3 regions of the Klebsiella grimontii genome follow, and region 2 is predicted to be linked to each of the others. Evidence: predicted binding sites of a transcription regulator. Region 2 holds the regulator's gene; each other region holds the start of a gene.
The links. The regulator LexA, encoded in region 2, represses DNA repair genes until DNA is damaged. The targets are predictions, from matches to a motif close to TNCTGTATGTACATACAGNA.
Positions count from the first base shown of each region.

Region 1: the regulator LexA is predicted to act here: its motif matches at 1,353-1,372, upstream of uvrB (excinuclease ABC subunit UvrB).
Region 3: the regulator LexA is predicted to act here: its motif matches at 870-889, upstream of umuD (translesion error-prone DNA polymerase V autoproteolytic subunit).

Region 1 covers NZ_CP169721.1:3,891,406-3,893,674, reverse strand. Annotated here, with positions in the region: gene bioD (dethiobiotin synthase) at 1-82, shown strand, start outside; gene ACE3MN_RS18310 (ABC transporter ATP-binding protein) at 24-746, opposite strand; gene uvrB (excinuclease ABC subunit UvrB) at 1,448-2,269, shown strand, end outside.
Region 2 covers NZ_CP169721.1:5,330,909-5,333,177, reverse strand. Annotated here, with positions in the region: gene plsB (glycerol-3-phosphate 1-O-acyltransferase PlsB) at 1-148, opposite strand, end outside; gene ACE3MN_RS24985 (diacylglycerol kinase) at 278-646, shown strand; gene lexA (transcriptional repressor LexA) at 769-1,377, shown strand; gene dinF (MATE family efflux transporter DinF) at 1,450-2,269, shown strand, end outside.
Region 3 covers NZ_CP169722.1:158,685-160,953, forward strand. Annotated here, with positions in the region: gene ACE3MN_RS27680 (hypothetical protein) at 465-695, opposite strand; gene umuD (translesion error-prone DNA polymerase V autoproteolytic subunit) at 905-1,330, shown strand; gene ACE3MN_RS27690 (Y-family DNA polymerase) at 1,330-2,269, shown strand, end outside.

The sequences.
Region 1 (2,269 bases), 1.4 Mb from region 2:
GGATCTGGGGCAGTATCTCGACCTCAGCGCGCTGGATCGGGCGTCATCCACTTCGCCAGCAGCGGAGTATCCAGCTGGTTAACGTCGCCCTGAGCGACGCTGCGTCCGCAGTGCAGTAGACAGAAACGATCCGCCACCCGGCGAATAAACGGCAGATGCTGTTCGGCGATCAGCACCGTCAGGCCAATATCGCGGTTCAGGCGCATCAGTAAATCCCCGAGCTTGTGCAGGAAACGCTGGCCGCCGCCGCGCGAAGGCTCGTCGAGGATCAGCAGGCGCGGGCGGGTTATCAGCGCTCTCGCCAGCGCCAGCTGGTACTGGTCGTCGGCGGTCAGGGTAATCCCTTTACTTTGCCGCAGAGCGTACAGCTCGGGAAACAGATCGTAAATCTCTCCGGCGACCGCTGACGCCGGTTCGCCGCCCGCCGCGAGGGCGATATGCAGATTTTCCTCGACGCTCAGCTGCGAAAAGATCCGTTTATCCTGCGGGACGTAGCCAATGCCGATGGCGCTGCGCGACTGCGCGGAGAGCGGCATCAGGTCATAGGGCGCCGATCCGCCGTCCTGCCAGGTCATACTGCCGCTGGCCACCGGCAGATGGCCGGTAATGCAGTTGACGAGCGTGGTTTTACCCATCCCCTGAAGCCCCATTACGCAGGTGCATTTACCGGGCCTGAGCTCGAGGTCGACATTCCACAGCGTGTGCTGGCTTCCGTAATAGTGATTCACGGCACGTAGACTCAACATAGACGTTTTCTCCTTTCCTGGGATAGCAGGCGACAAGAAGATTCTGCAAATCTCTTGCCAGGAAAAAGAACTCTCGGTATTTGCTGGTCTATACAGGTGCTGCCGGGCGAAAGCGGATCGACCTTGCACTTTCCCGGTGCCCGCGCGCTGAAATGTGGTGCAAAAAATTTCGCTGCTCTTCCTCGATAAACAGCAAAAAAAATTCAATTAATTTTTTTCGCGACGGTTTTTGCCGAGGCGATCGGTTTTGTGCGGGTGGCACGGGTCATGGGCTGCAGACAGTTATCCACTATTCCTGTGGATAACCTTGTGCATTAGAGTTAGAAAACTTGCGGTAAGCTAGAGAGTACGCGGCCTGCGGGCGAATTGACGCGAAACCCGTCTTTTATTAAATTATATTAAATATCAATTGATTAGATAAAAGCAATGCCTGTAAGAAAAGTGTCACCGGCTGCCATAAAACATTCATCCTCTCGCTTGACAAATGTTAAATGACAATACTTTTTGGGGATAACCCTACAGAGTGGCGGATTATCCCGTAAAGCGCTTTTTATTTGCCCATGTTGGCGGTAAAAAGCGCGAATTAGCCCGGATACGATAATAGGATACTGGCTTTATATCCAGTATTTTTTATTGGCAAAAGCTGAGCTGACGAGTAGAATTAAACACCTGCCATTCAACCCTTCTTCAGGTTCTGATTGATGAGTAAACCGTTCAAGCTGCATTCTGCTTTCCGTCCCTCCGGCGACCAGCCGGAAGCCATTCGTCGCCTGGAAGAGGGGCTGGAAGATGGCCTGGCGCATCAAACGCTGCTCGGGGTAACCGGCTCAGGTAAAACGTTTACTATCGCCAACGTTATTGCTGACCTGCAGCGCCCGACGATGGTGCTGGCGCCGAACAAAACCCTGGCGGCGCAGCTTTACGGCGAGATGAAAGAGTTCTTCCCGGAGAACGCGGTGGAGTATTTCGTCTCCTACTACGACTACTACCAGCCGGAAGCCTACGTACCAAGCTCGGACACCTTCATCGAGAAAGATGCGTCGGTGAACGAACACATTGAACAGATGCGTCTGTCGGCGACCAAAGCCCTGCTGGAGCGTCGCGACGTGGTGGTGGTGGCGTCGGTCTCCGCTATTTACGGCCTGGGCGACCCGGACCTCTATCTGAAGATGATGCTGCACCTGACGGTGGGCATGATCATTGACCAGCGCGCTATCTTGCGCCGCCTGGCCGAGCTGCAGTATACCCGCAACGATCAGGCATTCCAGCGCGGTACCTTCCGCGTGCGCGGCGAAGTGATTGATATCTTCCCGGCGGAATCTGACGACGTCGCGCTGCGCGTTGAGCTGTTCGATGAGGAAGTTGAGCGCCTGTCGCTATTCGATCCGCTGACCGGTCATATCGAGTCGACCATCCCGCGCTTCACCGTCTACCCGAAGACCCACTACGTCACCCCGCGCGAGCGCATCGTCCAGGCGATGGAAGAGATTAAAGTGGAACTGGCGGAGCGGCGTAAGGTGCTG
Region 2 (2,269 bases):
TCGAATTGTAGGGCAGGACGTACATAATGGGACGCGAGGTATCCAGGCCTAATTCCTGCGCAGGTTGCGCCGGAATCGACTTGCTTTTTACCAGCGCCCTTAATGGTAAATTCAGTAATTTATAGTAAATTCGTTGCCAGCCAGACATAGACGATGTGAAGCCTCTGGTTAATCATGCAAATGCGCCGCAAGAATAACAGAAAGTGCGCAAAATTTCCGTTGTAACGCGGCAAACGCGTACACTCATTGACGTCATTTACATAAAAAGGTTTGTTTGATGGCCAATAATACCACTGGGTTAACCCGAATTATTAAAGCGGCCGGGTATTCCTGGAAAGGATTCCGTGCGGCGTGGGTCAATGAGGCCGCATTTCGTCAGGAAGGCATCGCGGCCGTTATTGCCGTGGCGATCGCCTGCTGGTTAGACGTCGATGCCATCACGCGGGTGCTGCTCATTAGCTCGGTCCTGTTAGTGATGATAGTTGAAATTATCAATAGCGCGATTGAGGCGGTGGTTGACCGTATCGGTCCCGAGCATCATGAGCTTTCGGGGCGAGCGAAAGATATGGGATCGGCGGCGGTACTGCTGGCGATTATCATCGCGCTGATCGCGTGGGGAACGCTGCTGTGGGCGAACTACCGCTAAGTCTTGTCGTAGCTGCTCGCAAAACGGAAAGAAACTCCTGATTTTTGTGTGAAATGTGGTTCCAAAATCACCGTTAGCTGTATATACTCACAGCATAACTGTATATACACCCAGGGGGCGGAATGAAAGCGTTAACGACCAGGCAGCAAGAGGTGTTTGATCTCATTCGGGATCATATCAGCCAGACGGGCATGCCGCCGACGCGTGCGGAGATTGCTCAGCGCTTGGGGTTTCGCTCCCCAAACGCGGCGGAAGAGCATCTGAAAGCGCTGGCGCGTAAAGGCGCAATCGAGATCGTTTCCGGCGCCTCCCGCGGTATTCGTCTGCTGACGGAAGAAGAAACCGGTCTGCCGCTTATTGGCCGCGTCGCGGCAGGTGAGCCGCTGCTAGCGCAGCAGCACATTGAAGGCCACTACCAGGTGGACCCGGCCATGTTTAAGCCGAACGCCGATTTTCTGCTGCGTGTTAGCGGTATGTCGATGAAGGATATCGGTATTCTCGATGGCGACCTGCTGGCTGTCCATAAAACGCAGGATGTGCGCAATGGTCAGGTGGTTGTGGCGCGTATCGACGAAGAAGTGACCGTGAAGCGTCTGAAAAAACAGGGTAACGTCGTGGAATTGCTGCCGGAAAACAGCGAATTCTCGCCGATCGTGGTCGACCTTCGCGAACAAAGCTTTACTATTGAAGGCCTGGCCGTCGGCGTTATCCGCAACGGCAACTGGCAATAATCTCTTCATCTCGCAGCATCATCATCTGAAGCATGATGCTGCGTCGTTTTTCCTCATTTAGGCGCTTTCTCCATGCTTTTTAACGCCGCCGACAAAGCCCTGTGGCGCTTAGCGCTGCCCATGATCTTCTCCAATATCACCGTTCCGCTGCTGGGGCTGGTGGATACCGCCGTTATTGGTCATCTCGACAGCCCGATTTATCTGGGCGGCGTGGCGGTTGGCGCAACGGCGACCAGCTTCCTCTTTATGCTGCTCCTTTTTCTGCGTATGAGCACCACCGGGCTGACGGCGCAGGCGTTTGGCGCCAGGGATCCGCAGCGGCTGGCGCGCGCGCTGGTGCAGCCGCTGGGCCTGGCGCTGGCCGCCGGGCTGGCGATTGTGCTTTTCAGGATCCCGTTGATAAACCTGGCGCTGCATATTGTCGGCGGTAGCGAAGCGGTGCTTGAACAGGCCCGACGCTTCCTTGAGATTCGCTGGCTAAGCGCGCCGGCCTCGCTGGCGAATCTGGTTCTGCTGGGTTGGCTGCTGGGCGTACAGTACGCCAGAGCGCCGGTGATTCTGCTGGTGGTCGGCAACGTCCTCAACATTGTGCTCGATTTATGGCTGGTGATGGGCCTGCATATGAACGTGCAGGGGGCGGCGCTGGCGACGGTCATGGCAGAATACGCCACTTTCTTTATCGGACTGCTTATGGCGCGGCGCGTACTGGCGCTGCGCGGCGTATCCCTGTCGATGCTGAAAAACGCCTGGCGCGGCGATATACGCCGTCTGCTGGCGCTGAATCGCGACATCATGCTGCGCTCGCTGCTGCTACAGCTCTGCTTCGGGGCGGTGACGGTATTTGGCGCCCGCCTCGGCGCCGATATCGTCGCGGTCAATGCGGTCCTCATGA
Region 3 (2,269 bases), on a different replicon from region 2:
ACGGGTCAAGCTGACCGTGGAATACCGCAGCCGTCAGGCTTTCCGACGGCAAGGCTATGCCGCGAAAGCGGCTTGAAGGGCGCTCCTCAAAAGGCGAGTGGATGGCGTAAAATCACAACAACGCCGGACAGGAGCGGAAAAGCCGCCCGTCCCGTGTCCGCCCGGGCGCGGCACACTGGCTCCGGGCAGTGACTATTCCCGCGCCAGGCGCGGCATCGATGCGGAGCAGCGCGACATCATTATTTTCTGAAGTACCGGGCAGGAAAGGTAAAGGCGCCCACACAGGCACCGTGCGGCAGCGGACGCACAGGAGAACGGGTGAACGGCGGAAGAAACTTTCGGGAACCCGCTATCCACAGAGCGTCTGTTTAACTCTGTGGATAACCTGGAGGCAGCTGGCGGAGAAGAGCCATAAGGCAGGCGTCGCGTTAACTGTTCTTTTTTTGAGCAGAGTGAAAAGAATATCAGCGTGGCCGGGGCTTGCCTCCGACCAGGGACAGGCCGATATAAACCCCCGCCCCCCAGATAACCTGCGACACCACGAAGATCCACAGCGGGACGTCGAACACCAGAAGCGGAAGCAGGCACACGGTGACAATGCCAATCAGTTGACTGCCGTATTTTCTGCGTACAGGTTCACTGCTGTCGACCGGGACGCCGGCAAACCGGAGAACATTTCTGAAGCCGGGTGACATAAAGACCTCTTCGGGAATGAAATTCATTTGATATTAGTATATTACAGGATAACGGGGTCAGTGCCGTCCTGGCATGCGTTTTTGTTACATGACACTTTTTTTCGCCATCACAGCAGGGGGTTAGCGTGGGGAGGCGTAAAGAGGCTTGCAAAAACAAGCAGCCGGTAAAATAATTACTGTATATATGTACAGTAAAAGGGAACAAGACGGTGAAATTCACATCTGCAGCACTCAACCCCGGAATACTCACTCTTCCGCTTTTCACTGAACGATGCGCGGCAGGTTTCCCCTCCCCTGCAGCCGATTACACCGAATCAGAACTGGACCTCAACGAGTATTGTATTCGCCGGCGCCACTCGACCTATTTCGTCAGGGCCATCGGAAACTCGATGACGGACATCGGTCTGTACTCCGGCGATCTGATGGTCGTCGATAAAGCGGAAAAACCCCGGCATGGCGATATCGTTATTGCCGAGATTGAAGGGGAGTTTACCGTCAAGCGGCTTCTGCTGACCCCCCGCCCTGCCCTGCAGGCGATGAACCCGGCTTATCCTAACCTGTACCCGGACCCGGAAACGCTGCAGATATTTGGCGTGGTGACCGCGTTTATTCATAAAACACGGGATACGGACTGATGTACGCCCTGGCCGACGTGAATTCGTTCTATGCCAGCTGCGAGAAGGTGTTTCGCCCTGATTTGCGAGGAAAACCAGTGGTTTGCCTTAGTAATAACGATGGCTGTGTAATCGCCCGAAGCGCGGAAGCCAAACGCCGACTGGGCATCAAGATGGGCACCCCGTGGTTCCAGCTGAAGGCCACACAGTTCCCTGAGAAGCTGTACGTGTTCTCCAGTAATTATGAGCTTTATGCGAGCCTCAGTAACCGCGTGGTTGCGCTGCTGGAAGAGTTATCTCCCCGCGTTGAGCAGTACTCCATCGACGAATGCTTCCTGGACGTCAGCGGTATCAGCCACTGTATGGACCTGGAAGCCTTCGGCACGCAGCTGCGTGAGCACGTTCGCAATGGCACCGGTCTGACGATCGGAGTCGGTATCGGCGCCACAAAAACGCTGGCGAAGTCGGCGCAGTGGGCATCAAAAGAGTGGCCGCAATTCCGCGGCGTGCTGGCGCTGACTCCGGCCAATCCGCGGCGAACGGCAAAGCTGCTATCCCTGCAGCCGGTTGAAAAAATATGGGGGGTTGGAAACCGGATAGCGAAGAAACTGAAAGTGATGGGGATCACCACGGCGCTGCAGCTGTCCCTGACTAACCCGACGTTCATCCGGAAAAACTTTAACGTGGTACTCGAGCGAACGGTCCGGGAGCTGAACGGAGAGAGCTGCATTTCGCTGGAGGAAGCAACACCGCCCAAACAGCAGATCGTCTGCAGTCGCAGCTTCGGGCAGCGGATCACCACCTATGATGAGCTCCGCCAGGCCATATGTCAGTACGCTGAGCGGGCAGCTGAAAAACTGCGCGGTGAGCGCCAGTACTGCCGGCACATTTCCGCATTCATCAAAACCTCGCCGTTCGCCGTCAAAGAGCCGTACTACGGAAATATCTCGACGGAAAAAC